DNA from 3 places in the Vreelandella sp. 162(4c) genome. Region 2 is predicted to be linked to each of the others. Evidence: predicted binding sites of a transcription regulator. Region 2 holds the regulator's gene; each other region holds the start of a gene.
What was found. The regulator FNR, encoded in region 2, switches genes on or off when oxygen is low (the NO sensors DNR and NnrR bind a similar motif). The targets are predictions, from matches to a motif close to TTGATNTANATCAA.

Region 1 (10,147 bases), 2.5 Mb from region 2:
GCACTTCAGCTTCGACCTCATCAATGCCTAGCCGACGTGCCACAGCGTTGGCGGAGGTGCGATTATCGCCTGTCAGCATCACCACTCGAATGCCGTCAGCCTGGAGTGAACGAATGGCTTCTTCGGTGGTTTCCTTGACCGGATCGGCAATGGCGAGCAGCCCAGCTAAATTCCCGTCGATGCTCGCAAAGATGACAGTAGCACCGTCGCTGCGCAATTGATCGGCATGTGTGTCTTGAGACTGGGTGTTAACGCCCTCGCTTTCCATCAATAGCCGGTTGCCCAGGGCAATACGCTTGCCATCTATCTGGCCTATAACGCCCATGCCATTGGGAGCCTCGAAGTCCAACGCTTCTGTTAATTTTACCTCTGCCTCTTTAGCCTTTTCGACTATTGCATGGGCCAAGGGGTGCTCGCTGCCTCGCTCAAGACTAGCTGCCAAGCGCAAAAGCTCCGATTCAGCAATGCCTTCAGTGAGAATCAACTCGGTCACTCGTGGTTTGCCTTCGGTAAGCGTGCCGGTTTTGTCGACGACGACGGTGTCGACCTTCTCTAGACGTTCAAGAGCTTCGGCATCGCGAATCAACACGCCTAACTGGGCACCGCGCCCTACACCGACCATAATTGACATGGGGGTAGCAAGACCTAGCGCGCACGGGCAGGCAATGATCAGAACACTAACCGCCGCAATAAGGCCAAACGCCATCGGCGGGGTAGGGCCCCACAATGACCAGGCGATGAAAGCCACAACAGCAATGAGAATAACGACGGGTACAAAGATGCTGGCGACTTTGTCGGCAAGCCCTTGAATGGGTGCGCGGCTGCGCTGGGCGCTGGCGACCATTTGCACAATCTGCGACAGCATCGTGTCCTGGCCCACCTTGTCAGCGCGCATGACAAAGGATCCTTGACCATTGATGCTGCCGCCAATGACGCCATCGCCGACTTCCTTTTTCACCGCTAGTGGTTCACCGGTAACCATGGATTCGTCAACGTTGGAGCGACCTTCCATCACTTCGCCATCTAATGGCACCTTATCGCCGGGGCGCACCCGGAGACGATCCCCTACCTGAACCTGGTCAAGAGAGATATCTTCCTCATTGCCCTGATCATCAAGGCGTCGAGCGGTAGCAGGCGCCAAGTCGAGCAGAGCACGAATAGCGCCAGAGGTTTTTTCACGAGCGCGTAGCTCTAATACTTGTCCCAGTAAAACTAAAACGACAATCACTGCCGCTGCTTCGAAATAAACGGCCACCGAACCATCGGCTTGACGGAAGGCGTCGGGAAAGATGCCCGGTGTGAGGGTGGCCAGCAAACTGTAGAGCAACGCGGTGCCGGTACCGATCGCGATTAGCGTGAACATATTAAGGCTGCGATGCACTAGCGAACGCCATCCGCGTACAAAGAATGGCCAACCTGCCCAGACGACTACCGGCGTTGCCAGCAGCAGTTGAATCCAGTTAGAGGTTTGCTGGGAAATAAAATGCATAAGGCCAAACACGTGGCCACCCATTTCTAGGGCAAACACGGGGAGGGTCAGTACTAGGCCGATCCAGAAACGCCTGGTCATGTCCTTGAGTTCGTCCGAAGGGCCGGTGTCAGCAGAGACGGTCTCAGGTTCCAGCGCCATGCCACAGATTGGACAGTCGCCTGGGCCTTCTCGTCGAACTTCTGGGTGCATCGGGCAAGTATAAATAGACCCCGAGGGTACTGACGCTTGTGACTGTTTGCTTGGCTCAAGATACGCATCAGGCTTGGCAATAAACTTTTCCTGACACTTTTCTGAGCAGAAGTACCAAGTCTTACCCGCGTGATCGGCACGGTGGCGGGAGGTATGGGGATCAACGTCCATGCCACAAACAGGGTCTTTCACCTTTGTCTCGTTATGGTCTTCAGACATCGTTCATTCTCCCCGTTTGGCGAACAAGGCGCATGGCTTCGTGCTCTTCAAGTGCTAAAAGGGAATCTAAGAGCTCTTTAGCCTCAGGAATTTCCGCTTTGCCAACGAGGGTTCGATAAAGGTTTATCGTTTGTTCATGGAAATCAAAAACCTCTCGGCAAATGTCGTCAACACTTAGCGTGGAATAGGGCGCATCGCAGGTACGATGCGTACGGATAGGTTTATGCTCCAAATAGTCATAAACGTAGGTTTTTAATGCTTTCGCGTCAGCAGTCTGTTCAAAGCGCGCCACAACGCGCTGCATTTCCGCTTCCTGTGCAGCTAAGTAATTGAGCAACATGCGAGCGCGCTCTTCTTCGTGTATATCGGCGCAATGAGCAAGGCAAGCTGCAAGATGCTCGTGTAACTGACGGGTCCAATCGATCAATTCACCAAAGGTTCTAACGTCCATTTGGTACCTCCTATAACGCTATTAACGTTAATGAGTGTGAGAGTGCTCGCTATCGTTTGAAGCGTCGCGTTTGGATAGGAAAATCCATTCGCCGAGTAAAAGAGTAGCCATTACTACGCCAGCAACGATGAGCACCATGGGGTCCGAGATGGCTTTTACCCATAAAAAGCCGATTAACACGACAGCATCTAGTAGTATGGCAATGCTAGGAATAACAGGATTAGCCCCCACTCTGTCCTTGAGATGACGAAGCACACCCCAGTGGATGGCCATATCCATGATCAGGTAGAAAATGATGCCTAATGCTGCGATGCGGCTCAGGTCAAAAAAAGCGGTGAGCACTAAGCCAAATACGATGGTGTACACCAGTGTATGCTTTTGTACACTGCCGGGCATGTGGAAATGGCGGTGAGGAACCAGCTTCATTTCTGTCAGCATGGCGAGCATGCGTGAAACGGCAAAGACGCTGGCGATGATACCGCCCGCCGTTGCCAACATGGCGAGAATGACGGTAAACGCAACTGCCGCTTCACCCAGTGCGGGACGGGCAGCGGCGGCCAGGGAGTAGTCTTGGGTTTCGATAATTTCAGGCAAAGATAGGTTGCTGGCAACGGCAAAACCGACAAGGGCATAGATCACCACGCATAGCGCAATCGAGATCGTGATAGCTTTGCCAAGATTCCGCTTAGGATCTTTAAGCTCCGAACCACTATTGGTAATCGTCGTGAAGCCTTTAAATGCCAGTATGCCGAGCGCCGTAGCACCTAAAAAGCCCGTTATCGTAGGCGTAGGTGCATCGTTGCCAGCACCCATTTCGATGGAGTCGGCAATAAACACGCCGACAATACCAAACACTATAATGCCACCTATTTTGATAAATCCGAGCACCGAGGCGACGGTCTCGATCAAGCGGTTGGCGGATAAATTGATCAAAAAGGCTATTAGCAGTAAACCAACCCCGAGTAGGGGCACAAATAGTGAACGATCCCCCAGGTCAAACAACTCAAGCGTGTAGGAACCAAACGTTCTCGCCAAAAAACTCTGTGCGATCACCATGGAAAAATACATCAGGAGGGCATGAAAGGCGGTGGGAAGCGTCGGGCCATACGCTTTCTGTAAATACATGCCAATCCCACCTGCTGATGGGAAGGTATTGGACATTTTAACGTAAGAATAAGCGCTGAAAGAGACAATGACGGCAGCGGCCAGAAAGGCTAGAGGAAATAGCCGACCAGTCATTTCGGCCATTTGGCCGGTTAGCGCAAAAATACCGGCCCCAATCATCACGCCGGTGCCTAATGCAACGGCACCGACCAACGAAAGACTGTTTTCTTTATATTGTGGCGTTCTATCCTGCCCAACCATGAAAGCGACTCCTTGTATTAACGGCAACCACAGCAGCAATAACTGCCGAGGACTCCTGTGCGGTGTTTTTTGATGCTATATAAATTAAATATAGAACCTATGTGCAGCCACATGGCAAATGACTAACGGAAGGTCTGATTTTGCGAGGCCACAGGCAAGCAGCTCTTACCCTAAACTAGCTAGTCTTGCTCCTGGTTGTGTCATGTAGCCGTTATGACTATTAATGACAGCTCCAAGGTTCCTGTTTAGCGTTGTCTTTAACGTTCTGATCGACGAAACGGTAATACTCCTTCTTAAAGCGGTTCCACCGATCAGCGCTGACCTGTATGTCATGGAGCTTGAGAATTTTTTCAACGTCATCGATGCAGAGCCTCAGCGCATCGTAAGCAAGGCTGATATTTCGGTTTTTCTCGTTGTAGACCACCTTATCCATTCCATAGAGTCGGTCGATATCTGACAGCGCTTCTTCAATGCGTTTGGATTTACTAGGCTTGATTTTTAAATTCCGAGTCACCAGTGTGTTTTTGGAAACACCCAAGCGGTGCTCTTGTTGTGTCGTTTTCATGGTCTTTCTCCCAGGCGCGTACATGTATATATAGAGTGGTTCAGTCCTTGTCTATTTTGTCCTTATGACCGCCGTGGTGTTTATGCATGAAAATATGCATCAGTGGGCATGCTGCCAAAAAGAGGAAAGGTAAGAACTGAAATAGGTGGAGACGGTGCTCGGTTCCAATCAGGTATCCCGCCCAAATGACAAACCCAGCAAGTGGCACCCACAACATCAGCAAACGACTACTTGTACTGTTACTCATAATCACCTCAGTAACTCGCCCAAAGAGCCAACAGCAGTTAAGGCCGTTGGTTTGGGAAAAATCAAATAAATAACCCCAATAACAGCATGGATGATTTGTCTGAACGCAACCTGAACAGCATCGGAGGGAAATATGATCCTGATCAAGCGCCTCGCAAAAAGTAGGCGATAATTACCCAAGCGGTATCCATAGCCTCATTCCCATCATCATTAGGTTTTCGGTGAGCGATACAAAGCTTAATGGGTATTACTGTTGCCGACACAGGCGCACTTGAGCTCACGTTTATCGAGGTATATCGCTTTAAAGACAGAACCTGTCACACGGTGCCAACGAATAGCGCCAGTGGCGCAGCCAGCCAGATAAGCGTATCGGCCAGCAATTAGTAGCTTCGGAAGTATCTAGGCGTGAAGGTAAACGTAACTGAAGGGGACTTGGCGCTGGGCGTGCAGGTCATAGTTGAGAAACATGGCGCTAAAGCTCGCTACGCCCTGCAGCTTTTGCAGACCCGGGGGTATGATCGCTGTGGCTACGGCATACTCTAGCACGCGTGCAGTGAATATTATGCACTGAACCTCCCAACTGGCAGAAAAATCGATGAGTAACGCAGTGGCAAAAATTGCCAGCACAGGGCGATAGGTGGTCGCATTAGGGTCTGAAACGCTAACTCCCAGGTGCTCATGAAGCTCTTCATAGCCGCCAATACGTTCATAGCCCAGATATCCCTGGGAAATCGTATCGACATGTTCCTGCTCTGTAAACGCGTCAATCTCTTATCGCGAAGTCAGCAGGTTTACGTTCACCTAAGGCCCATGTGCACGAGCAGGTCAACGATCTACAAGCCAAACGGACATATGTACTCTCCTGTTTGCAACCATAAGCGCGAGCGCTGGAGTGGGTCGTTGTCACCGTTATGAACCTCTTAGTTGTTTATTAACACTATATTGCTTACCTAACATAATAATCTAACTCCCTTCCACAGCCTTCAGATCAAATATGTGGCGCGACGAAAACTTTATTGTGAAGTGAGCCAGTCAATCTTACTAAGCCTGAAGGCGCCTCAGTCGTTAGGTAATAAGTTTATTTTATATGAAATTTGTTAACTTCCATGTCTCAACATAAACATTTGAGATTCGCTAAAGTGTATATTTATTCGCTGACAATGCGAAGTTGGTTTTCTAAGTAAGGGCTAGCATTCGCCGGGAGCAGGTTTGTCGGAGTTAAAAGGACCAAGAGGTTGTTTTCTACTTAATAACACAAGTGGGCGGTTGAGACGGTAGCTAACAGTGTGGTGACCCATAAGGTGACTAAGAAAATTTGTTATAGGGCATAGACACTATTATTTACTCTGGGGGTATTCCAGTTTGTATTGGAAAGGGGTTCTCAATACTTTCGTCTGCTTGGTGACGCCTTTGCTCTTGTGTCCATAATATCTTGAGATAATTCACCACATCTCGTATCTCGCTGGGAGCCAAAACTTCCTGATACGCTGGCATCGTTAGCCTATCGGTTTTATTCCAGGGGTCGCGCCAACCCTCGGCAATAATTCGGTAGAGCATGGCATCAGAGTGTTTCCAGGTATGGCCCTCTGGCCCATGTGGTGGAGCAGGTAACTCGCCTAGAGCATTTTGCTCTTCCCAGTTGGGCATGCCTTCGCCTTGTGTACCGTGGCAACTAGCACAGTATTGTCGGTAAACTCTTTTTCCGTCTTCCAGCTGAGGAGTATCGCTTGAAAAAGGACGGTCCTCAGCCATGGCGTGCCCCACAACCATTAGCGTCAGCCATGAGGCAGTGAAAAAACAGTGCTTACGCATCGGGATAAGTCCAGGATTGGCCTTCGTCTTCACTGTGTAGAAGTTCCCCTTTCTGGTTTAAACCATAGAGAGTGTCTTTGGCGGAGAGTGTGAGTGCAACGAGCTCTGTGCCGTCACCAGCTACTTGTTGCCACTCTTGACCACCCGTTTCACTACGCCATAGTCCTTGCTGTGTAACCACATAGACTCGCTTTGGGTTGCCAAGGCTATAAGCCACATCATAGACGCTGCCAGCATCAAGTGCTCCGGTCGGTCTCCAACCGCAAAAGCAGTCCATCGATAGACGCACCGCATCGTCCGATACCCCGTAGAGCCAGCCGGTCTGCATGCTGCCTTCCATGTCAGAGTGGACGAGTCGGTTAATCTTTTGTGAAGGACCACTGTCCATTTTTTTCCAGGTGGTGCCAGCATCCTCGCTTTGGTAGATGCCGTCTTCTTCAATTACCGCATAAAGTGTTTCGTTCTGACGGCGATGTACAGCTAGCGCAGTAACCTCTCGGCTAGGTAGGTTAGCGCTAAGCTCTTGCCAGGTTTCTCCATTGTCGGTGCTACGCTGCACCCCGATTGAGGGGCCTGCGATATAGAGCGCTTGCGGATCAGTGGAGGGGACCGATACCGCGCGCAACTGGCCTTCATTCACGTCTTCGGGCAAGGGAATCGCATTCCAGGTCATGCCTTCATCGGCACGCTGGAATAGTTGGTTAGCCTCAATTTTAAACAGTCGTTTGCCTGTTACGTCATATTGCAGTGCAAGCAACCCTTCTTCAGTTGCCAAGGCCGTAATGGCGCTGCCAAAGCTGACTGCGGCCAAGCCTGTCAGTAAGAAGACACGTAAAAAACGACTCACGATCATGTGCATTTCAATATTTCCTTAAATAACGATTAGCCGATAACACCTAGGGCAGGGAAAGTACGCAATAACCAATATGACAGCTCGGATAGTTTGCCTGTGATCATTAAGCTACCCATCAGAATCATGATCAACCCAGCCGCTATATGTATGAAATGCCCCCAGCGACGCAGGAATTTCTGGTGCTTTATGAAGCGATCGAGCGAAATAGCACTCAGCATGAAGGGCACACCCAGACCCAAAGAATAAACGCCGAGCAACGCCATGCCGCTCCAGGCGTTGGCCGTGGAAGCGCTGACGGTAAGAATGGCACCCAAAATCGGGCCAATGCAGGGGGTCCAGCCAAATGCAAACGCTAAACCAAGCAGATAAGCCGCACTGCGGCTTCCGCCGACGTCCTTCAGTCGACCCATAAACCGCCATTCTTGCTGAAACCAGCGCCACGGCATGAGCCCGGTCATGAAGGCACCAAACAGGATGACGATAAGGCCACCGACTAGGTTTGCTTCTTGGCGATACACCAACAGCAGACGACCAATGGCTGTGGCACTGGCTCCCAGCATCAAAAAAACGGTTGAAAAACCGAGCACGAACCACATTGACTGGGTTAATACCCGAAGACGCTCTCGTCTATCCGCTTCCTGTAGTTGTCCGAGCGAGCGGCCGGTCATGAATGAAAGATAGCCAGGCACAAGTGGCAAAACACAGGGCGAAATAAACGAGATCAGGCCTGCCAGAAAGGCAGTGGCAAGTCCTATATTGGCTACTTCAAGCATTATCCTTTACCTATGCTAGGCTTGGAATTTTGACGAGGACTGCTTGATTGACTCGCTTTGATCTACTATTTGGTGAGTGGTGGGCGCTGTGTCGGCATTCACTTCTGAAGCGTCTTCTACCTGGGCCTGAACATTGGTAGCGTCGCTTTGCTCGGTCGCTTCACCTTTTTTGTCTTTGCACTTCATTATGCATAGGCCTAATCCGCACATAATGAGACATGGCAATAGGCTCAATAGAATAGGCGCGATGCCGAGCAAGACCAGGTTATCCCAGCCAAAAGCAAGGCCGCCAGCCACTGCCACGCCACCCAGCAACATCAGGCCGCGAGGCCCTGTCAACAGGCCTTGTAGCCCCGATTTTTGTTTGCTCTGTTGGGTTTTGTCGTCACAACAACTCATGGTGCTACCTCATTATCTGGTTGCAATCATTTCGGTAAGAAAGTCGATCATGTCTTGAGTGTTCCACTCGGCTTCCCCCACGAGGCGCCCAATTTCTTTGCCTTGGCGGTCAAGTAGCAGCGTCGTGGGAATACCTACAGCCCCAAGATCTGCACTAGCCATCCCGGTTTTATCTATATAGGGAGCCAGATGCTCAATGCCTATCTCTTGATAAAATTCATTAACAATCTCGATCCCCTTACGGTCGATCGATAAGGCGACCACTTCAAAATTATCGCTGCCAAGCTCAGCCTGGAGGGCATCTAAAGTGGGCATTTCCTCTCGACAAGGCCCACACCATGTTGCCCAGATGTTGAGTAAAATCAGTTTTCCTTCAAAGTCAGCCAACGTTAAAGGGGTGCCGCCGCTATCCTCGAAACTGATTTCCGATACGTCGTTGGGGGTGGCCCAGAGAAGAAACCCTTGTGGCCCTGAGCTTTCTGACGGGGCGGCCATGGCAAGGGATGTGGCAGTCATCAGAAATACGGCTACGAGATATCCTGCCAGGATGGGTAGTTTCATCGCCACACTATCCCTTAGTGAGTCGCGTAAATGTCGGGGCTATCGGTCGGTTGCGAGGCTATGGCATAGACCTCGAGCGGGCCGCGTTTTTCTCCCGACATGCCCGGTGAGCCAAGCGGCATTCCCGGCACACTCAGCCCTATGATAGAGGGCTTTTCATCAAGCACTTGGGTCACACTCTCAACAGGCACATGCCCTTCGAAGAGATAGTCTCCTACGACCGTGGTATGGCAGCCATGCAGTTCTTCAGGGACGTTATACTCGGCTTTCATTTCCACTAGATCATGGGTGTCGACCGTCTCCACGTCGAAGCCGTTTTGTTCCAAATATTTGGCATATTCGGCACAACACCCGCAATTGGGATTTTTGTAGAGGGTCGCTGATATATCAGCCGCCAATCCCGATACGGGAAAAGCCAGCAAAGACGTAACAGCTAACGCTTGCCAATGTTTCATATATTGAGTGTCCGGTTAGTTAACAGGGCGGAAGGTCTCATTGACGCTGCCCGCATAAGAAAAAGGTTGCTTGCGTACAAGCAACCCCATCCGAGTCGTTTCAAGCGTCGTCGTTCTCATGCTGCATGTTTTCCATCATGGCGTTACATTTTTCCATCACGGATTTCATATCGCCCATCATGTCGTGCATACCACCTTCTTGCATCATATTGCTATGCATGTCATTGCCCTCCATCGGCTCCTGCTGATTCTCTTCTTGGGCAAGAAGCGAGCTAGCTCCGAAGCTACTGGCAGCAACAATGGCGGTAAACAGGATCGCAGTATTACGTTTACGCATGACACTCTCCTCCGTGTGTGAATCACTCTGCCAAACGAGCTGGTGGTAGGACTTGATTACGGTTTTTACCTTGTGGCAGAGGTGCTTTTGTAAGATATCCTTAAAGCAGACTTTAAGGTCAAGGCCTCATTTTAAATTTCGATGTACAACCGAAAGGTTTGCCATAAACGCTCAATTGAAGACTTGACCTTTGGGCAGCCTGGCGGTTGTAAGCTGGCTACGAGTAAACAAATGAGGGTAAGCCAATGCGAGTTTCCGAGCTGGCTCAGACGGGAGGGGTAACGGCAGAAACAGTACGTCACTATACAAGGGAAGGGTTGTTGCAACCGCACCGCGACCCGCGCAACGGTTATCAACTCTACGATATAGAGTCCTTGGGGCGCCTACGTTTTATCGACTGCCTGCGTTCGCTGGGCGTTAGTCTTCCAGA
Region 2 (10,147 bases):
AGGAATGGTGTAAGCGATGATTAGAACGATGTACTGGGCTACCTGGGTATAGGTAATGCCTTTCATACCACCAAATACGGCGTAGAGGAAAACGATCAGCGCGGCTAACCAAATACCCCAGGTGTTGCTGACTTCAAGGAAGCGAGAGAACGCTACGCCCGCACCGGTCATTTGACCGATAACGTAGGTAACCGACGCCACAATCAAGCAGACGATAGCCACTAAGCGAGCGGTGTTGCTGTAGAAGCGGTCGCCGATAAAGTCAGGCACGGTGAACTTACCAAACTTACGCAGGTAAGGTGCTAGCAGCATCGCGAGGATAACGTAGCCGCCAGTCCAGCCCATTAGGAAAGTAGAGTTGGCGTAGCCGCCTGAGGCTAGCAGGCCCGCCATGGAAATGAACGATGCAGCTGACATCCAGTCCGCTGCGGTGGCCATGCCATTGGTGATCGGGTGAACCCCGCCCCCCGCGACATAGAAGTCTTTCGTTGAGCCGGCGCGCGCCCAAATCGCAATGCCTATATACAAGGCAAAAGAGGCGCCGACGAACAGTAAGTTAATTGCAAACTGGCTCATACCGGCTTACTCCCCAAGGCCAAATTTTTGATCGAGCTTGTTCATCTTCCAGGCATAGAAGAAGATCAGCACGATAAACGTTAGGATTGAGCCCTGTTGTGCAAACCAGAAGCCAAGATCGGTACCGCCAACCGGAATACCGGCGAGCAGCGGGCGAAAAAGGATAGCGCATCCGTAAGAAACAAATGCCCAAACAGCCAGGCATCCGAAAATTAAGCGGACGTTTGCTTTCCAGTATTCAGCAGCGTTGGTTTTGTCATCTGCCATTGTGTTGCTCTCCACTTGTGATTTTTAAGGTTGGGAAAGTTCACGAGGAATAGCGTGTGGCCCATCAGGGCAATCGCACGTCTAAAGCCACCCTATCGATAGGAGTGGTGAGTCAGCTTCTGTTAGCACATCACCTTATTATTCGATATGAAATGTCGAGTTAGTTAGTGACGTGCGATTACCCTGCATGACTCATTGTTAATACTGGGCAATAAACGTCAAAAAATAAATCCCAGACTTTGGTATCAATAAACGACGAATTGGCTTTTGGTAAGATGCATGTTATTGAAAATACGAGTTTTTAGAGGCTGTTTAAGCGAATTTTGTAGGCGTTTGAAGAGCTATAGGACGATAGTCTAGTGAGCAAATAAAAGCAGTTATTGGCTACTTTAAATACATGTCCTGGGTTTTGCCGGAAGCACGGTTAGTAAGTGTCGATACTTTGGTCGTGTATCAAAAGTCGCTTCGACTTTAGCGTGATAGCTAAAGGTATAACAAGGTTATACTTGCTACTTGGGAAGTGAATCCTTTATACCCGTACAGCCACCTTCATATAATAATCGATAACATTTTTTTGAAGCGCTGGTGTGGGCCAATTTATGTGGGCCAGTATCGAGTCACGACGTTTATTTATTTTTGCTTATGTCTGCTAGCGCGCCTTAAGACACAACCCGGTTAGTCGCAGCCCGTTTAATGAGGTTATACCCCATGGTCGATGTGGATCTATCCCAACTGCCGTTTACGCTCCTTGACGATGAGGGGCGTGACCACATTCGTCGTGGCATTGACCTGGCCTATTTTGATCGTGACGAAATCATTTTAGAGACTGGCCAAGCGGGTGAGTTCGTTTATCTGATCCATAAAGGCGAAGTGGCGGAAATCGATCCTACATTGCCCTCATCTACCGCGCGTATTGGTCACTACACGGCAGGGGACCTGTTTGGCGCGATCAGTATTCTCAACGGTAAAAGCCGCTACCGCTTTAAGGCTGAACAGGAGTGCCTGTGTTACCTAATGCCTAAAGCACTGTTTCAGCAGCTGTGTCGCCACTATCCTGATTTCAGCAGTTTTTTTCGCCAATCGCTGACCCATAAGGCGCGCCTGATGACCGAAAAGCGCGCCGAAGGTGGCGTCACCATGGCAGGCTTTATGCTGGCCAAGGTAAGCGAGTGCATGCGTGCGCCACTGCTGATGGCAGCGACGACCGATATCGCTAGCGCTGTAAAACAGCTCAACGAAAGTCACGCCGACAGCCTGCTGGTGTCGACCCAGGACGACACCCTCGGCATGGTGACCAAAACCGATCTGCTCAACGCCTTAGTGCTAAAGGGCAGCGCGGTAACATCATCAGTGGATAAGATCGCCCATTTTAACTTGGTGACCGTCGCACCGGATCAGTACTTATTTGAAGTATTGGTGCTGATGACCCGCCATAAAGTGGCGCGGGTGGTAGTGATGGAGCAAAACGTCTTGAAAGGCGTTGTAGAGCTCACCGACGTGCTTAGCTACTTCTCAAGCCGCAGCTATGTGGTGAGCCTGCAGATCGAGCAGGCGACCAACTTAGAGGCGCTTTCAGCTGCCAGTCAGCGCACCCCGGAGCTGGTCAAAGCGCTGATGGCCCAGGGCGTTAAGCTGCGCTTTGCGATGGATCTGCTTGCGGCACTAAACGGCCGTATTATTAGCAAGGCCTGGGAGTTCACTGTCGATAAGCGCTATCACGAGCAGAGCTGCATGATGGTGATGGGCAGCGAAGGGCGCGGTGAGCAGATTCTAAAAACGGATCAGGATAACGGCTTGATTCTTGCCGATGAAACCCAGTGGCCTGATCTTGCCAGCCATATGCAAACGCTCACCGATACCCTGATTCAGCTTGGTTACCCGCCGTGCCCCGGCAACATTATGGTGTCTAACCCCGAGTGGGTGGCCACGGTATCCCAATGGAAAGGTAATATTGCCAAGTGGGCCAGGGAGCGTGATGGCGATAGCCTGATGAAGCTGGCCATTATGCTCGATGCTCATGGCGTGGCGGGCAACCCGAGCTTGCTTGAGAGCGTGCGCGATGAGCTGTTTGAACGCTGCTCGGGCGATGAGCTGCTGCTTTCCTATTTTGCCCGCACGGCGCTGCGCTTTTCGACGCCGCTGACGCTGTTTGGTTCGCTGAAAAAGCCTCAGCACGGTATCGATATCAAGAAAGGCGGTATTTTCCCTATCGTGCACGGTGTCCGCACCATGGCGCTTGAGCGGCGCATCAAAGCCACCTCGACGTTTGATCGCTTGGATGCCCTGGTTACTGACGGTCGGTTGGATCGCCGTTTTTCCGATGACCTGGGCGAAGCGTTGGCGCTCTTTTCTGAGCTGTGCCTCAAGCAGCAGCTAAGTACGCTGGAAACTTCTGCGGATGCGAAAGAAACTAACGCCCAAAGCAGCAGACGCGCTAACCGTGTCGTGGTGCAGAACCTCTCTTCCCTGGAGCGCGACCTACTGCGCGAAGCGATGCATATTGTCAAAGACTTTAAGCAGCGGCTTTCCCACCGTTACCATTTGGAGTATTCGTGAGCGGAATGCGGCTGTTAGATCGACATGTGACGCTATTTAGCGGCTCGCTGCGCACCTTGTTAAGGCGTGAAAGTGACCGGCGTCGTTGTGCAGACTCCCCCTATGCCTGGCTGTTTCAGCCCTATATGGGCGAAGAGCTGGTGGCGCTCGCCTGCACCGCAACGCCCACGCAATCATCACCTGTGATCAGCGTGGCGGCAGTGGTGCTAAGCCATCAGCAGGTGCATACCAGCCGCGCTTTTGTGATCACCCTTGGCAGCGCGAAGCAGCCCGCGAGCGCAACGCTGCGCCGTCATCACTTGCTGTGCGAGGCGGGGGAGATACTGCCACCAAACAGTGATAACTTGAGCGCGCTAGTAGAATTTATCGGCAATCGGCCCATCGTTGGCTGGCAGTTAGAGAAGCGCATTGGAGCATTGAATGCACTACTCAGTAAGCGGCTGAATTTTGCCCTGCCCAACGCCCAGGTCGATGTGGCAAAACTGCATCAGCGCCAACTGCGCCGTTTGCACCCGGAGGTCGAAGCGCCCAGCAGCTTCGCCCAGGCGTTGGCATGCTGGCAAGTACCCGTCATGGGCATGCAGAGTGTGCTTGGAGAGGCCACCGCCAGCGCACTGCTGTATATGCGCTTGCAGCGTATTATGGCGCAGGTGGCATAGTAGTCTCTTTCGTTGTGGCGAGGACAGCTTTCCGCGAGGGCGCTGTGAACCCTTCCCTGGGCGCTACTTTTGTCATCCATGACAAAAGACCCTCGCTCCAAGCTGCCCTCGCACCGAGGTATGGTGCAGCGGTCAAAATAGTCACTTCCAATTGCGATATCTTGTGTGGCTACGTCTGATTAGTTGGGTCAGGCGGTGAGTGTTGTTAGAATAGTTATTACTTTTTTCTCTCACGCCTTCTACCCTCGGCAGTGCTTATACCATGCAAACTCTTGATCACTTTGATCCTGCTCACCTTGATACGGTTGGAGCCACCCCAGCTGACGCTGAGCACGACCAGCCTGAGCTGGCTGATGCGAAGCAGAAGCGTGAATTTAACAAGCTGCAAAAGCGTCTGCGCCGAGAAGTGGGCAATGCGATCATTGATTACCAAATGATCAATGAAGGTGATCGCGTAATGGTCTGCCTCTCCGGTGGAAAGGACAGCTACACGATGCTGGAGATTTTGCGCAATTTGCAGCGCAATGCGCCGGTCAATTTTTCGCTGGTAGCGGTCAATCTGGATCAAAAACAGCCGGGTTTTCCCGAGCACGTATTGCCTGCGTATCTGGATAAGCAGGGCGTGGAGTACCACATTGTCGAGCGCGATACTTACTCGGTGGTAAAAGAGAAAACCCCGGAAGGTAAAACCACCTGCGCGCTTTGTTCACGGCTGCGGCGCGGCTCGTTGTATGGCTTTGCCGAAGAGATTGGCGCCAATAAGATAGCCCTGGGCCATCACCGGGAAGATATTCTCGAAACACTGTTTCTCAATATGTTCTTTGGCGGCAACCTGAAAGCGATGCCGCCAAAGCTGCTATCCGATGATGGGAAGAATATCGTTATTCGGCCGTTGGCCTACTGCAAAGAGGCTGATATCGCCGAGTTTTCGCGGCTGATGGCGTTTCCGATTATTCCCTGCAACCTGTGCGGTTCACAGCCTAATATGCAGCGTCAGGTGGTCAAAGAGATGCTCGCCGAGTGGGACAAAAAGTTTCCTGGCCGCCTGGAGAGCATGTTCAAGGCTGTCACCAACATTGCCCCTTCCCAGTTGGCCGACCGCAGCCTGTTCGATTTTGAAGGCCTTGAGGCCAAGCAAGCAGAGCTACTGGCGGGGCGTATCCAAGCCTTTAACGTCAGCTAACTGTTTGCTCTTCCTCTTCGGCGAGGGTAATCAAGCGCGGCATATCGAGAATGTTGACCTCTCGCCCGGAGACCGCCACCACACTCTGCTGCTGAAAGCGGCTTAGTATGCGGCTGACCGTTTCCACCGCTAAGCCCAGGTAGTTGCCGATATCAGCCCTGGGCATTGAGAGGCGAAAGCTGTAAGGCGAGTAGCCCCGGCGACGAAAACGATCCGAGAGGGTAATCAAAAAACTTGCCAGCCGCTGATCGGCGGTTTTACGCGAAAGTAGCCGCATCATACGCCGGTCATCGCGCAACTCTTTGCTCATGCTACGATAAAGCTGGCCACGCAGTTCGGGTAGCTCCTCCGAGAGTAAGTCCAGGCGGTCAAAAGGAATCTCGCAGACGGTGGTCGTTTCCAGGGCGATAACGCTACCGGGGTAATGCTCTTCGTCAATGCCATCCAACCCCACCAATTCACTGGGCAGGTAGAAATTGGTCAACTGCTCGCTGCCGTTACCTTCGGCGGTGATCTGTTTCAAACTGCCCGAACGGACTGCGTAAACGCTGGTAAAGGTGTCGCCCTGACGAAACAGCGGTTCGCCTTTTTTCAGCGGCGCGCGACGACGAATAATGGCGTCAAACTGCCCCACGTCGTCCAGCTCAAGGGCAAGTGGCAGGCACAGTGAGCTCAAACTGCAGGTTTGGCAGCGAGCTTCATGGAGTAGCGAGCGCCGACGGCTCATGGGTTCCAACATGCTTTGCTCCTTGAGAGGGTCCCGCTTATCAATTAGAAAATCCTTACTTATTATAGTCGCTTTAGCATGCCTGCAATAAGGTGATTAAACAATCTTAGAATACTGTTGTCCCGTTTGCCCGGAAAGATGGGTATCAAACGCCATTGCTATATGGCGAATCAGCAGTCGACCCATTGGCGTTGCGTTAAGCTGGTCGCCGCTGCGTGCCAGCAGGCCATCTTGCTCGGCGCTTTGCAGGCGCTCAAGCGCAGGCGCAAAGTAGCGGGGGGCATCAATGTTCCAGCGCTGGCTAACGGCGGTCAGATCAATGCCCATATCGCACATCAGCCGCTCAATCACATCCCGGCGGATCAGGTCGTCATCACTTAAGCGTATGCCACGCACGGTGGCAAGCTGCCCCTGATCCAGCGCCGCTTCGTAGCGGGCCAGATCGCTAGGATTCTGCGCATAGACGTCATCAATACGGGAAATCGCCGATACGCCAAGCCCGATTAAGTCGCACTGAGCATGGCTGGAGTAGCCCTGGAAGTTGCGCTGCAGCGAGCCTTCGCGCTGGGCAATAGCCAGGCTATCGTCAGGGCGGGCAAAGTGATCCATACCGATATGCACATAGCCAGCTGCGGTGAGCATTTCGATGGTGGTGCGCAGAATCGCTAGCTTCTCTTCTCCGCCTGGCAAGTCATCGACATTAATGCGCCGCTGCGGGGCAAAACGCTCGGGCATATGCGCGTAATTAAACACAGAAAGGCGCGCCGGGTTGAGCTCGATCACCTGGCGTAGGGTGTTGGCAAAGCTCTTTTCAGTCTGAAATGGCAAGCCATAAATTAGGTCGAGATTGAGCGAGCGAAAGCCCAGGCGATGCGCCTCCTCCATCAGCGTTTCGGTAAGTACCCGAGGCTGAATACGGTTAATCGCTTTCTGCACCAGCGGGCTTAAATCCTGCACGCCCAGGCTGATGCGATTAAAGCCGAGGGATTCGAGATGGCGCAGCGTAAACACATCCGCTTCGCGAGGATCTATTTCAATTGCGTAATCGCGATCAGCAGACGATGAAAGACCAAAACGTGCATCCAGTCGATCAATCAGGTCGCCCATCTGGTTCAAACTGAGAAATGTCGGCGTGCCGCCGCCCCAATGCAACTGCTCCACCGGTCGTGATGTATCCAAGTGGCGTGCGGTCAGCACCATTTCACGGTCAAGCCGGGCTATATAGGGCTCGGCAAGGGCAGTGTTTTTGGTAGCGATTTTATTACACGCGCAGTAGAAGCAGATCTTGCGGCAGAAGGGCACATGAACGTACAGAGAGAGCGGACGCTTACTGGCATTGCTACGCTCCAATGCCTGGGTCAGGTCGCCAGGGGTAAATTGGTCGTGAAACGACAGCGCCGTGGGGTAGGAGGTGTAGCGTGGGCCGTTGGTGTCGTAGCGACGCAGTAACGCTTCGTCCCACACCGGCTGCATAGGGGCTGCGGCAGCAGCGGGTGCAAGAGGCAAGGCAGCAGGGGTATGAACGGGCATGAAGGGGCGCTCCGACGTTAGGAAATGCCGCTAGCCTAACCCGTGGTTAGGAGGTAAATGTTGAGCCACGTCATGCTATTAGAGGTTGTGTACCGAAAGCGTCCACAGTTGCCACAGTGCAAAAGCGATAATTGTCAGCGCTGCCACGCTGCGGGTCGCGGGGTGACGTATCAAATGGCTGAGCTGGCGGGCAGCCAGGCCAGTGGCAAGCAGCGCAGGTAGGGTGCCAAGCCCAAAGGCGCCCATGAGTAGAGCGCCCTGAAGCGGGTCGGCAATCGCTAAGCTCCAGGCCAACATGGAGTAGACCAACCCGCAGGGGAGCCAGCCCCAGAGCGCTCCCAGGGCGAAGGCTTGGGGAATATGCACTACGGGCATCAAGCGACGCCCCACGGGTTCGATAAGGCGCCATAGTCGCCGGCCAACGGCCTCCACTTTGAGCAGCCCTTTCCACCAGTTGGCGATATACAGTGCCATTAAGATCAGCATCAGTGCGGCAAATACCTGGAGTAGCAGGCGTGCCGTAGCAGAAAGGGAAAACAGCGTGCCTAGCAGTGCCACCAGCGCGCCTGCGCTCATATAGCTAACAATGCGGCCTGTGTTGTAGCTGAGCAGCAGGCCTCCCATGCGCGCCGGATGACGCATGCTGGGGGGGACTGCAAAGGTGAGCGCGCTCATAATGCCGCCACACATACCAATGCAGTGGGCGCCGCCCATCAAGCCAAACACAAACGCCGCCATTAGCGGCGGCAGATCAAGCCCCGTTGGATTCATGGCCGAGACTCTTGGTCGTCGGGTGTGTCTGCCGCTGATGGTTCGGAAGATTTTTGCTTTGCCTGCTGATGCTGGCGGCGCTGCTCAGGGCTAAGGTCGTTTTCATCCTCATCAAATAGAATGCGGTGCGCTGGGCCTTCTAGGTCATCGAACTGATCATTTTTCACCGCCCAGAAAAACGCCCAGACGGCGAGGCCCAGCAAAATCAGGGAAAGCGGGATCAGCAGATAAAGAATCGTCATGCGGCCACCGGTGTTGAAGTGTCGAGCGTTGGCGCGGGCTGAGGTCGCCAGCGCGACAGTCGCAGGGCATTACCCACCACTACTAGCGAGCTAAGCGACATTCCAATTGCGGCTAGCCAGGGCGGCACCAGACCCATTGCCGCCAGCGGCAGCGCCGAAAAGTTGTAGCACACTGACCAAATCATGTTCTGGCGCATGATACGCCGGGTGGCGCGGGAAATCTCGATGGCCTCAAAAATCCGCATCAGACGTGGGCTGAGCAGCACTGCGTCGGCGCGGGTGCGGGCTAGATCCGTTGCGCCATTCATGGCAATCGCCACATCGGCACCGGCTAACACCGGCACGTCGTTAATGCCGTCACCAATCATCGCCACGGTTTCGCCTGCGGCTTGAAGCTCTTTCATCCGGGCCAGCTTGCCTTCTGGGCTGGTGCCCGCATGCCAGATGGCAATATTGAGCTGATCGGCCAGGCTTTCCACTGCATCCTCGGTGTCACCAGATAGCAGCTCCACGCTTAAGCCCAGAGCCTGGAGGGCTTTGATCGTGGCGGCAGCGTCGTCGCGAACGCCATCGTGCAGGCCAAACCAGGCGCGGGGTGCACCGTTTTCACTAAGCAGCAGCCATTGGCCTTTGGCAGGCGCCGTTATGACGTCATCCAAGGCGCTATCCATTGCAAATTCGGGCTTGCCCAACCGCCAACGAGCGCCATTTAGGCTCCCTTCGAGCCCTTGCCCGGTGTGGCTGTGAATATCTTTGGCTTGCAGGGTAGCCTCTCGGAACGGCCGAAAGGCGCGGGCGATAGGGTGTTCCGAGTGGGCTTCAAGGGCGGCGGCAATGGCCCGTGCATGCTCGGCGGTTAATTCACCAAAGGGCTGGGTTTGGGTAAGGTGCATTTCGCCACGGGTCAGGGTGCCGGTTTTATCAAAAATCACCCGGGTAACGTTAGAGAGCGTCTCCATGGCATCGGCGCGGGTGATCAAGACGCCGCGCTTTCGCAGTTGGCCATGACCAGCTGCCAGTGCCGCGGGAGTGGCCAGCGCCAGCGCGCAGGGGCAGGTCACCACCAGCACCGAAAGTAGCACCCAGAGCATCCTCGAGGGGTCGATAAACCACCAGGCGATAGTCACGCAGGCTGTGACTACTAGCAGGCGCAGCACGAATAGGTGCGCCATACGCGCAGCCATCTGGGCTAGCCGCGGGCGGCTGGCAAAGGCACGGTCGGTAAGATCGACGATACCCGCTACACGGGCATCGCGCCCTGCGTGGGTAACCCTTATCACCAGCGGGTTTTCCATGTTTTGGCTACCGCCGGTAATGCGGTCGCCCACTCGGCGGGTTACTGGTAGGTATTCGCCGGTCAGCATTGATTCGTCCAGGCTCGATTCACCCTCCTCGATGATGCCATCGGCAGGCACGCCATGGCCGGGCTTGATCAATACGCGATCGCCGGGAGTGAGTTCGCTGGCGGGCAGAATGCGCTCGCTGCCGTCACTTTCCAGCCGTGTGGCCGAAATCGGCAGCACGCCGCTCAGCGCATTGCCGCTATGCCCGCTGCGGCGCCTGGCGCGACTCTCCACGTAGCGGCCAAACAGCAAAAAGAAGGTGAACATGGTCACCGAGTCAAAATAGACCTCGC
Region 3 (10,147 bases), 1.8 Mb from region 2:
ATTGCGCAGTATTCCACTTTCTAGTTGTGCCAGGAACAGCTGTTTTAGCACGTAAACATAAACCTTGAGCAGGGTAAGTACATTACTCAGCGGACTGAAAGACACTGGGGGGAGGTGTAGCGTGCAGAAATAAGCTCTGCTCTCTTAATAAAGGAGAGCAGAGCGGTGATTTGGCATGTACATTTTGGTCCTGCCGCTAAGGGTCGGACTTGCTTGGCCTGACGAGCATTCGCTTGGATAAGCGGGAGCGCTCTTAACGTTCTACTCTGTCCAGCACTTCATGCATGCGGTCATGCGGGCTTGCCGGCGAAACGCTTTCTAATTGGGAAAAATCTCCACGTAAGGCTTTAAGCGCATAGCGTTCTTGGTCAATTTCTTTTGAAGTGCGTACGTCACGTTTACGGAAGATAACAATGGGTGGACACCATCCTTGCAATGCGTGTTGCAGCAGAAAGCCGGTTACCGCCGCAGGCAACAGGAACCATCGCTTATCGACTAACGCCCCAAGGGCCACTCCAGCCAAGCTCAGGGTAGCCGCGTTCGCTTCCAGAGTGCGTTCAATATCCCACTCATGGTCGAGCTCATGCAGACGGTGCTCAATTTCATGAGGATATTGGGCGAAGTACGCAATGTTGTCTTCGGTGCGCCGCCGGATATGCTGGTTGATGCTTTCGGCAGTATTCTGCTCAACGCGTGAAGTCGTTGAAGGCAGCATGTGACCTCCTTATCCTTAAGTTAATATGTCCAAAGATATCTTTAACCAAGAGCTAGCAATCTTAACGCTAATCTAGATCTACACTTTTAGTTCTATAATTCACTCTTAGCAAGCGGTGGTTTAAGCTCAAGCGCTGGTCAGCGGCTGCCTGAGAACCGCTTTGCTAACCACCACCCGCCAATCATTGCCACAAGCATCGCGACGAGAGGCGTGCTCAGTCCGACGACCGAGGCGATGGCAGGACCTGGACAGTAGCCCGAAAGCCCCCAACCAATGCCAAAGAGCGCCGCCCCACCGAGCAAACGGCTATCGAGTTCACGCTTGGTTGGTAGTTGAAATTTATCACCAAAAAAAGGGCTGCTCCGACGCAACACCAACCGGTAGCCGATGAAGGTAGTGATGACGGCCCCGCCCAGTACAAAGGCCAAGGTAGGATCCCATTCGTCGGCGATATCCAGAAAGCTGAGAACACGCGCCGGATCGGTCATGCCTGAAATGGCGAGGCCGAGTCCGAACAAGAGCCCTGCGGCGTAAGCCATTAAGGTTCTCATGCCCCACCTCCTATCACATGTCGGGTGATATAGACGGTTGCCATGGCACTCAGCAAAAACGTGACGGTAGCCGCCATCGAACGCGGCGATAGACGTGACAGGCCACATACCCCATGACCACTGGTACAGCCGCTGCCGAGCCCTGTCCCGACACCCACCAACAGCCCCGCAATCAACATCAGCATCACGCCACCGGCGGGATCACCAATAACCTCATTGGGCTGTCCCACCACGTTTCCCAGACCACCTCCCGCCAGAACGAGCACAACAGGCCCGGTGACCAGGCCAACCAAGAACGCGGCCCGCCAAGCGCTGTGGCCCTTTGGAGGCGTCGTCACCAGCGTGCCGGCGATGCCGCTGATACCGGTGATACGTCCTAGCGTGGCCATCAACCAGGTAGCGGAAATGCCGATGAGTATACCGCCGGCCAATCCTTGCAGATTTGAAGTCCAATCCACTTCGTTTACTCCTTAGTTTGGTGAACCTGTTGGGTGTTGGTTGCCTGAGCCAACGACGTTTTCTCTTGATGCAGGCTGCGCCAAGCATCGTAGGTACTGAGGAAGACCTCGCCGCCGAGCGCTTTCATGAAATCGGAGCCACGAAGCTTGTCCATAACCGGCCCCTTGACCTCGGCCAGATGCAGCGCCATGTCGGCATCCTTCAACCGAGCGTTGATCTCCTCTAGGCTCTCCAAGGCCGAGGCGTCGATGGTATTAACTGCCTGACACGCCAGCACGATATGCTGCAATTCGAAGTCACGGGAAATCAAGGCCATCACGGTATCCTCAAGGTAACGGGCATTGGCGAAATAAAGGCTTTCGTCGATGCGGAGTATGACCAGACGCTTATCGGTCTCAACGTCGTGACGCAGGACATTTCGGAAATGCTCGCTGCCCGGCACTCGGCCGACCACGGCGCTATGGGGACGGCTGGTACGGTAGAGATGCAAGGCGAGCGATAGCCCTACGCCGGCCAGGATGCCGCTTTCCACCCCATGGCCCAGGGTGGCGATGATGGTTACCAACATGGCTACGCCATCACTGCGGGAGTAGACCCAGTTTTTTTGCACCGCGCCCAAATCCACCAATGACAGGACGGCGACGATAATGGTTGCGGCGAGCGTGACGATGGGGAGATAGGCGATCAACGGTGTCAGCAGCAACGCGGCCAGTGTGATGCCTATGGCCGTGAACGCACCTGCCGCCGGAGTCTGAGCGCCGGCATCGAAATTGACCACCGAACGGGCAAAGCCACCCGTCACCGGCATGCCGCCAGAGAAGGAAGCCGCGATATTCGAAGTGCCAAGACCGATCAGTTCCTGGTTTGGCTCGATGCGTTGCCGACGCTTGGCGGCCAAGGACTGACCTACCGATACTGACTCTACGAAACCGACCACGCTTATCAGCAAGGCAGCTACTAACAGTTCACGCCATAGCCCAAGGTCCAAACCTGGTAAGGTAAGCGGAGGTAGGCCGGCCGGTACTTCTCCCACGACGGCTACGCCGTGCTGGTCGAGCTGCCAGGCCCAGCTCGCTAGGGTGGTCAGCGCCACGGCAAGAATCGGTGCTGCCTTGGACAGCATATCCGCTGAGCGTGACGGCAGGCCTAGCGACAGGAGCCCTGGCTTCAACCAACGCCGGGCAGCATAAAGAAAGACCAGCACACCTAAACCGATGGCAAGAGTAATCCCATGGAGGCTGCCCACGTTTACCCACAGGTCGCCCAGTAATTCGATCATGTTGTGACCCGAGGCTTCCACCCCCAGCAGGTGTCGGGCCTGACCGATCGCGATGAGCAGCCCCGAGGCGGTGATGAATCCGGAGATCACGGGATGACTGAGGAAATTGGCCAAGAAGCCCAGTCGCGCCACCCCCATGAGGATGAGAAGCAAACCAGACATCAGTGCCAGTACCAGTGCAGCGCCCAAGTATTCCGGCGACCCTTGCGGGGCGACGCGACCGATGGCCACCGCTGTCATCAGCGAGACCACTGCCACTGGCCCTACCGCAAGGGTGCGGCTGGTCCCGAAAATCGCATAAACGAACAGCGGAGCGATGCTTGCATAAAGCCCCACCTCGGGGGGAAGGCCCGCCAGCATGGCGTATGCCAGCGACTGCGGGATCAGCATGACGGTCACGATTACCGCTGCCAACAGGTCGCTGGCCAACGTATCGCGTCCATAGCCGGGCAGCCACTGGAGTATAGGTAGATAATGCTTCAGGCTGGCCATAGCACGCTCACGACCCAGAATCACCCTTTGCCTGATGGGCTTGTTGTTCAAGCCTGTCGCGCAAGGGCTCCAAGTCATAGCCAGCCGCATTGGCTGATTCGATCAGCTCGGATACCGGACGCTGCGGGGCGAGTGATAATGCCCACAAATGGGCCACGCGTTTTCCCGTTCGGCAGAAGCCGAGCACGGGGGCCTTTGCAGAATGCAGCACATCTGAATAGGCATCGATGTCCGCCTTTGCGTATTCCCCAGGCTTTACGGGAACTTCATGCCAGGCCATGCCCAGTGATTTGGCCTTAGCCTTGAGGGCATCGGGATCCGGCTGGTCATCACTTTCCCCGCGCGGGCGATTGGAGATAATGGTGCGGAACCCTTGTTCGGCAAGCTGTTCAAGTTCGTCGAGGCGAGGTTGTGCTGCCACGTAAAGGCGATCATCGAGTGGTTTGATATCCATAGGTTACCTCCTTGGTCGCTTTAGGAACGCGCCTCATCATCCCAGGCGGCCCCCGGTAGAGCATCGAGGGGAATCTTCAGGTAACGACGACCATTATCCTCTGGCTCTGGCAGGTCGCCGCCCCGGATATTGACTTGCAAAGCGTGCAGGATCAGTTTCGGCATGGGCAGCTTGGCGTCACGTTCGTTACGCAAAGCGATGAAGCTTTCCGCTGTCGGGCTGTCTTGGAGATGAATATTGGTTTCGCGCTGGACACTCACCGTGCTTTCCCACTCTGGCTCGCGATCGCCGGGCATGTAGTCGTGACCGGTAAAGAGCCGAGTGTCGTCCGGCAGTGCCAGGATGGCCTGAATGGAATCCCACAGTTTGTGAGCATTGCCCCCAGGGAAATCGGCACGGGCCGTACCACCATCCGGCTGAAACAGCGTGTCGTGCACGAACGCCGCATCGCCGATGACGTAGGTGATCGACGCCTTGGTATGGCCGGGCGAGAACATAATCCGGCCTTCTATCTCGCCCACGTGGAAAGTATCGCCCTCTACAAAAAGGTGGTCCCACTGTCGGCCGTCATCCGGAAAGTCGGGCCAGTTGTATATATCCTTCCATAGCGCTTGCACTTGCGTAACGTAAGCTCCTATAGCCGTTGGTGCCCCTGTCTTTTCCTTAAGATACTGTGCTGCCGAAAAATGGTCGGCGTGTGGATGCGTATCGAGTATCCAGTCAACGATGAGCCCCTCCCGTGCGACGTAATCTAGTAACTCATCAGCATGGTGGGTTGCAGTGGTCCCTGACTTCTCATCAAAGTCCAGGACAGGGTCAAGGATGGCACAGCGCCGTGTCGCAGGGTCACTGATAATATATTGAACGCTTGAGGTTCTTTGATCGTAAAAGCCGGCCACGTCCGGCCTGCCTGGTGAGTGTCGGAAATTACGCATATTCTTCCTCATTCTCCATTTTAGTTACAAGCCTAGACCATATTGGAATAACAAGAAAACAATGAAACATGTTTATACAAACATCAAGTAAAAGTGACATCTCCCCCTCTGATTGGGTTGAGCTAGCCAGATTCCAAGCGACTCAACGAACTCGAAGTCGCGAAGACAAGATTAAAGAAGCTTTTCACTGAGTCGCTACTGGAGATGATTGCCGCTAGCCACCGGGCTATTTAACTTCTGCCCAGCTTATAAATTAATAGGCATTAATACATGTAAAATTTAATAGTGCCTATTAGGGCGTGTCCTCATTTTGAAAGAAAGGCTGTCCCTCATTGATTTTCTGTGGGGTTATGCGACTCTTCTTAACAGAAGGGGAGTACAGCCATGACACGATATGTTTTGACCGATGACATTTGGGAACAGCTTCAAGTCACCATGAAAGCAAAGGGTTGCCACCGCTGGCCCAATGATCGAAATGTGATGGAAGCAATACTCTGGAAACTCCGAACCGGCGCTCCCTAGCGCGATGTTCCAAGTGAGTTTTGCCCCTGGAAAACGGCCTATAATCGCTTCAACCGCTGGGCCACCAAAGGACTGTGGGAGCAATTTTTTTTGAGCTACGAGGCGAAATTGATGCGGAGTGGGTATTCGCCGACGGAAGTTACCTCCGCGCTCACCAGCATGCGAGTGGAGCTCGGCATGGAGAAGAGCGGGCCATTGGAAAATCACGAGGAGGAGCTACCACCAAACTTCATATGCTCGCCGATGCGCATGGAAATCCGGTCGATTTTGAAGTCACTGGGGGTAACGTCCACGACGCCACGGTTGCAGAGCACCTCATAAAGAAGGTCGATCAAGCCGACCACTTCATTGCTGACAAGGGCTATGATTCAGAGGGCATCCGTGACCATGCCAGGGCAGGGGGCATCAACCCGATCATCCCCAAAAGATCAAACAACAAGACGCCAAATCCGGAGTTTGACGCCTTTCTCTACAGGCATCGCCATTTGGTAGAAAACCTCTTTGCTCGGCTGAAACACTTTCGCAGCATTGCCACTCGCTTTGAGAAACTGGCACGAAATTTCAAATCCATGGTTTACCTGGCGTGCACCTTCATTTGGTTGAAAATGAAATGAGGACACGCCCTAAGCAAACAAAACCATAGAAAAAGCGCTTGCCATGTTTATTGGGGCAAGCGCTTTTTTACATATGCGCGCTAAAAAATTCCCATGTAACAAGCTAATTACTTAATGCTAGATGAAATTCCATATACAGAACAGCTACTTAGTCATTTAACATTAAGAGAGCATTAAGCGATATATCATAACACATTGACACGTATCAACTTTCTACCTTGAGCAAAGGCGTAATCTAAGGGTATTCCGACATTCGCCCTGCGAATGCCGTTTAATTCGCCAAGGAGGCGCTATGGACGCAATACGTCGCTCGCTCTTGGGTCAAATGGCACGCTTAAGTGCAGGCGCTGCGCTGATGCCGTTTTCAAGCCTTGCCCAAGCTGGCATTAATCAGCAACCTGCCCGCCGCGAAGGCGACCCAACTAAACGCTACGGTATGCTTATCGACTTACGCCAGTGCATCGGCTGCCAAGCCTGTACGGTGTCGTGTCATATCGAAAACGCTGCACCGCTGGGACAGTTTCGCACCACGGTCTCCCAGTATGAAGTACAGCATCAGGAAAGCGGCGAATTAGCCACCTTTATGCTGCCCCGGCTGTGTAACCACTGTGAAAACCCACCCTGCGTCCCGGTCTGCCCTGTAGAAGCCACTTACCAGCAGCAGGATGGCATTGTGGTGGTCGATAGCGACCGCTGCGTAGGGTGTGCCTATTGCGTCAATGCTTGCCCCTACGATGCTCGCTTTATTAACCAACGCACTCAAACCGCCGACAAGTGCACCTTCTGTGCCCATCGTCTAGAAGCCGGACTATTGCCCGCTTGCGTTGAGAGCTGCGTAGGCGGTGCCCGCGTGATTGGAGATATGCGCGATCCTCAAAGCCAAATCAGCCGCATGATTCATGAACATCGCGATGCATTGATGGTGCTACAACCAGAAAAAAACACCCTTCCTCAGGTGTTCTACCTAGGCATGGATGAGCGCTTCACCACGCGTCCTAAGGCCGAGCCCGTTGCGCTCGAAGTACTCGACCCCCACGGTCAGGAGATGGGCTATGAATTCCACCATTGAGCTACTGGCACCGCGCTATGACATCGCCTGGTACCCGTGGGCGGTTCAGTACTTTTTTATGATTGCGGTTTCCTACGCCAGCCTATGGCTAGCCGCCCCAGCACTGGTATTCGGTAAAAAAACCTGGCTGCCTACCGCACGTCTGGCGCTAATCGCTTGCGTTAGCACTACGCTAGTGGCGCCCGTTGCGTTACTCGCGGATTTGCACCAGCCACTGCGGTTCTGGCACTTCTACGCTTACGCCAATAGCCACTCGTGGATGTCGATTGGCAGCGTTGTTCTGCCGCTTTATTTGGTTAGCGTGCTTGGCCTTGCTTGGTTGGCATGGCGGCCCGCGCTGCAGGCACAGTGCGGCACTCCAGGACTCGGTGGCATGCTAGCCACCTGGCTTTCACTGGGCAGAGGCACAACGCCACGAGCAATGGTCGCGGTGGTAGGTCTGGCTGCGCTGGGACTTTCCAGCGGCATTATGCTTTACACCGGTGCGGAACTAGCAATCGTAAAGGCCCGTCCGCTTTGGAACACCGTGTGGCTACCGCCCATGCTGGCGACCACCGGATTTATCGCCGCCTCCGGTCTGGTGTTAGTGCTGAACAGGGTTAGTGGGCTTTGTTCGCAAACCGCTATACGACAGATGCTGTATGTGCTGCTAGTGGCCTGTGCGCTAGCAGGATTGATCGCGCTTAGCTGGTTTTTAGATGGCGTAAATGCCCACGTAGGCTCAGTCGCCACCGCGCTGGAATCCGTGCGCCATAGCGCCTCGTGGCGCAACACTGCCCTCTGGGGAGGCATTACCGGCATCGCGCTGTTTGCCGCCGTGTTGTTTTTATTGACTCGCCCTACCCTGCGCCAGCCCGGGCCGAGCGGCGCTCCAACCTCTAGCCAGCCAGCACTGTTTGCCTGGGCATGGTTGCTAGGCCTCGTCGCCATACACATGGGCTGGATGTTTCGCTGGGTGGTACTGATGGATGTTCAGCATGTGGCGCGCAATAGTGCCGGATTTCACCACTATGGTATTCCCGCCGGCTCTTCCGGCATTTTAGGCATTGTTGGCACCTTCGGTCTCTGGCTCGCCGTTATTCTCCTGATTGAACTGTTTATTCCCTGGCGACAGGCCCAACAAGGCGGCCTTATAGCAATGCCAACCCACGCTGCCCAAGATGCTTCTACTCATCCTCTCACCGCTAAAAAAGGAGCGTCTAGTCATGTCTAAGTCTGCTCAAGACCCGTCACGCCGCCGTTTTCTAAAAGGCGCTGCCGCCGCTGGTGGTGCAGCCACCTTTGCCGTGGGCTATGCCGACCCACTGGCAAAAATGGCCAAGGGCATTACCGGTAGCGCGGGTGAAAAACCCAGGCACAATATTCATGGCAACTCGCTGACCCCAGAATACCGCGTCGATTTAGACACTGGCGAACTCACCTTAACCCCCGGCCAGCGAGTCGCCTTCACTATTTGTTACGGCTGTACTACCCGATGCGGCGTGAGAGTGAGGGTCGATGACACCCTTGGCGAAGTACTGCGGGTATCAGGCAATCCCTACCACCCGCTGTCCGCCGACGACCATTTACCTATGCGTACACCGGTGGCGGATGCACTGCGTAGTGTTAGCGCCTATGGTGAACAGGGTCAGATAAACCGCTCCACCGCCTGCGCCCGTGGCAACGCCATGATGAGCCAAATTACCAACCCTTTCCGAGTCGACAACTGCCTGAAACGAGTAGGTGAACGTGGTAGCCGTCAATGGCAGAAAATCTCCTTTGAGCAGCTAATTGAAGAAATCTGCGAAGGCGGCGACCTGTTTAACGAAGGCCACGTTGATGGACTGCGCGATATTCGCGATCACGACACCCTGATTGACCCTGACAACCCTGAATATGGCCCCAAGGCCAACCAATTAATGGTGATGGAAGCCACTGACTACGGGCGTTCAGACCTACTCAAGCGCTTTACCCTCAATGCCTTTGCTACCCGCAATTATGGTCACCATGGCGCTTACTGTGGTTTGGCTTTCCGCATGGGATCTGGCGCGGTGATGAACAATATTGTCACCAACGCCCACGTTAAGCCAGATATCCAAAACGCACGCTTCATCATGTATATCGGCTGTGCGCCCAGCCAAGCGGGCAACCCGTTTAAACGCCAAGGCCGCTTGATTGCCCAAGCCCGTGCAGCCGGTACGTTGGAGTACGTGGTGGTCGACCCAGCGCTCAATGCCGCCACCTCCCACGCAGCCGACAACAACCGCTGGGTGCCTATTCGTCCTGGGACAGACAGCGCTTTTGCCATGGCAATCATCCAGTGGCTACTCGACAACCAAGGCTATGCTAGTGACTTCCTAGCTCTGCCCGGCCAAGCCGCCGCCAATGCAGCGGGCGAAACCACCCACTCCAACGCCACTCATTTGGTGATTGACACCTATGAACACCCCCGCAGAGGTTATTTTCTTCGCGCCAGCGACCTGGGCCTAGCGGAAGCGGATAACGATGCTGACTCGCCGATGGTAGTCGCCAATGGCGAACTCGCGCTAAGCGAAGAGGTGATGACCGCCGAGCTCTTTGCCGAACGTCCGGTTGAGCTTGCCGATGGCACCACCGTGACCGTCAAAAGCAGCCTGACGTTGCTAAGCGAATCTGCCCACGAGTACGACCTAGACACCTATGCCGAGCATTGTGGCATTCCCAAGGCGACGATTATTGAATTGGCCAGCCGCTATGCCAGCCATGGCAGAAAAGCCGCTGTTAACTGTCACGGCGGCATGATGTCGGGTAACGGTTTCTACGCCGCGTTCAGCGTGCAAATGCTGAACTTACTGGCGGGCAACTACAACATGAAGGGTGGCAGCGCCGTGGGCGGCGGCACTTACAGCGGTACCGGCGAGGGCCCACGCTACGACTTAGCCAACTTTCCTGGTAAGCGCGCACCTCAGGGGGTGTTTCTATCCCGCTCGCGCTTCCCCTACGAAAAGTCTTCCGAGTATCAGCGCAAAGTCGCCGCAGGCGAAAATCCTTACCCGGCTAGAGCGCCGTGGCGCTCGTTGGCACCGCCGACACTCACAG

Region 1: AC4EYZ_RS04155 (DUF2933 domain-containing protein) is a predicted target of FNR. The motif match lies at 4,661-4,674, and genes of this name have one in related genera.
Region 3: dsrO (sulfate reduction electron transfer complex DsrMKJOP subunit DsrO) is a predicted target of FNR. The motif match lies at 6,217-6,230, and genes of this name have one in related genera.

What each region holds. Positions count from the first base shown of each region.
Region 1 covers NZ_CM176981.1:923,741-933,887, reverse strand. Annotated here, with positions in the region: gene AC4EYZ_RS04175 (heavy metal translocating P-type ATPase) at 1-1,900, opposite strand, end outside; gene AC4EYZ_RS04170 (hypothetical protein) at 1,893-2,351, opposite strand; gene AC4EYZ_RS04165 (APC family permease) at 2,379-3,716, opposite strand; gene AC4EYZ_RS04160 (hypothetical protein) at 3,937-4,281, opposite strand; gene AC4EYZ_RS04155 (DUF2933 domain-containing protein) at 4,322-4,498, opposite strand; gene AC4EYZ_RS04150 (c-type cytochrome) at 5,869-6,279, opposite strand; gene AC4EYZ_RS04145 (WD40/YVTN/BNR-like repeat-containing protein) at 6,332-7,198, opposite strand; gene AC4EYZ_RS04140 (cytochrome c biogenesis CcdA family protein) at 7,222-7,965, opposite strand; gene AC4EYZ_RS04135 (hypothetical protein) at 7,981-8,364, opposite strand; gene AC4EYZ_RS04130 (TlpA family protein disulfide reductase) at 8,377-8,925, opposite strand; gene AC4EYZ_RS04125 (DUF411 domain-containing protein) at 8,940-9,380, opposite strand; gene AC4EYZ_RS04120 (hypothetical protein) at 9,481-9,717, opposite strand; gene AC4EYZ_RS04115 (MerR family transcriptional regulator) at 9,963-10,147, shown strand, end outside.
Region 2 covers NZ_CM176981.1:3,865,479-3,875,625, forward strand. Annotated here, with positions in the region: gene AC4EYZ_RS17680 (sodium:solute symporter family protein) at 1-576, opposite strand, end outside; gene AC4EYZ_RS17685 (DUF4212 domain-containing protein) at 583-843, opposite strand; gene AC4EYZ_RS17690 (DUF294 nucleotidyltransferase-like domain-containing protein) at 1,552-3,399, shown strand; gene AC4EYZ_RS17695 (3'-5' exonuclease family protein) at 3,405-4,058, shown strand; gene ttcA (tRNA 2-thiocytidine(32) synthetase TtcA) at 4,321-5,241, shown strand; gene fnr (fumarate/nitrate reduction transcriptional regulator Fnr) at 5,234-5,980, opposite strand; gene hemN (oxygen-independent coproporphyrinogen III oxidase) at 6,065-7,498, opposite strand; gene AC4EYZ_RS17715 (sulfite exporter TauE/SafE family protein) at 7,577-8,269, opposite strand; gene ccoS (cbb3-type cytochrome oxidase assembly protein CcoS) at 8,266-8,511, opposite strand; gene AC4EYZ_RS17725 (heavy metal translocating P-type ATPase) at 8,508-10,147, opposite strand, start outside.
Region 3 covers NZ_CM176981.1:166,664-176,810, reverse strand. Annotated here, with positions in the region: gene AC4EYZ_RS00815 (DUF2892 domain-containing protein) at 254-715, opposite strand; gene AC4EYZ_RS00810 (DUF6691 family protein) at 853-1,266, opposite strand; gene AC4EYZ_RS00805 (YeeE/YedE family protein) at 1,263-1,724, opposite strand; gene AC4EYZ_RS00800 (SulP family inorganic anion transporter) at 1,730-3,496, opposite strand; gene AC4EYZ_RS00795 (protein tyrosine phosphatase family protein) at 3,504-3,950, opposite strand; gene AC4EYZ_RS00790 (MBL fold metallo-hydrolase) at 3,971-4,885, opposite strand; gene AC4EYZ_RS00785 (YgaP family membrane protein) at 5,094-5,168, shown strand; partial or broken gene AC4EYZ_RS00780 (IS5 family transposase) at 5,270-6,021, shown strand; gene dsrO (sulfate reduction electron transfer complex DsrMKJOP subunit DsrO) at 6,314-7,090, shown strand; gene nrfD (NrfD/PsrC family molybdoenzyme membrane anchor subunit) at 7,074-8,303, shown strand; gene AC4EYZ_RS00765 (molybdopterin dinucleotide binding domain-containing protein) at 8,296-10,147, shown strand, end outside.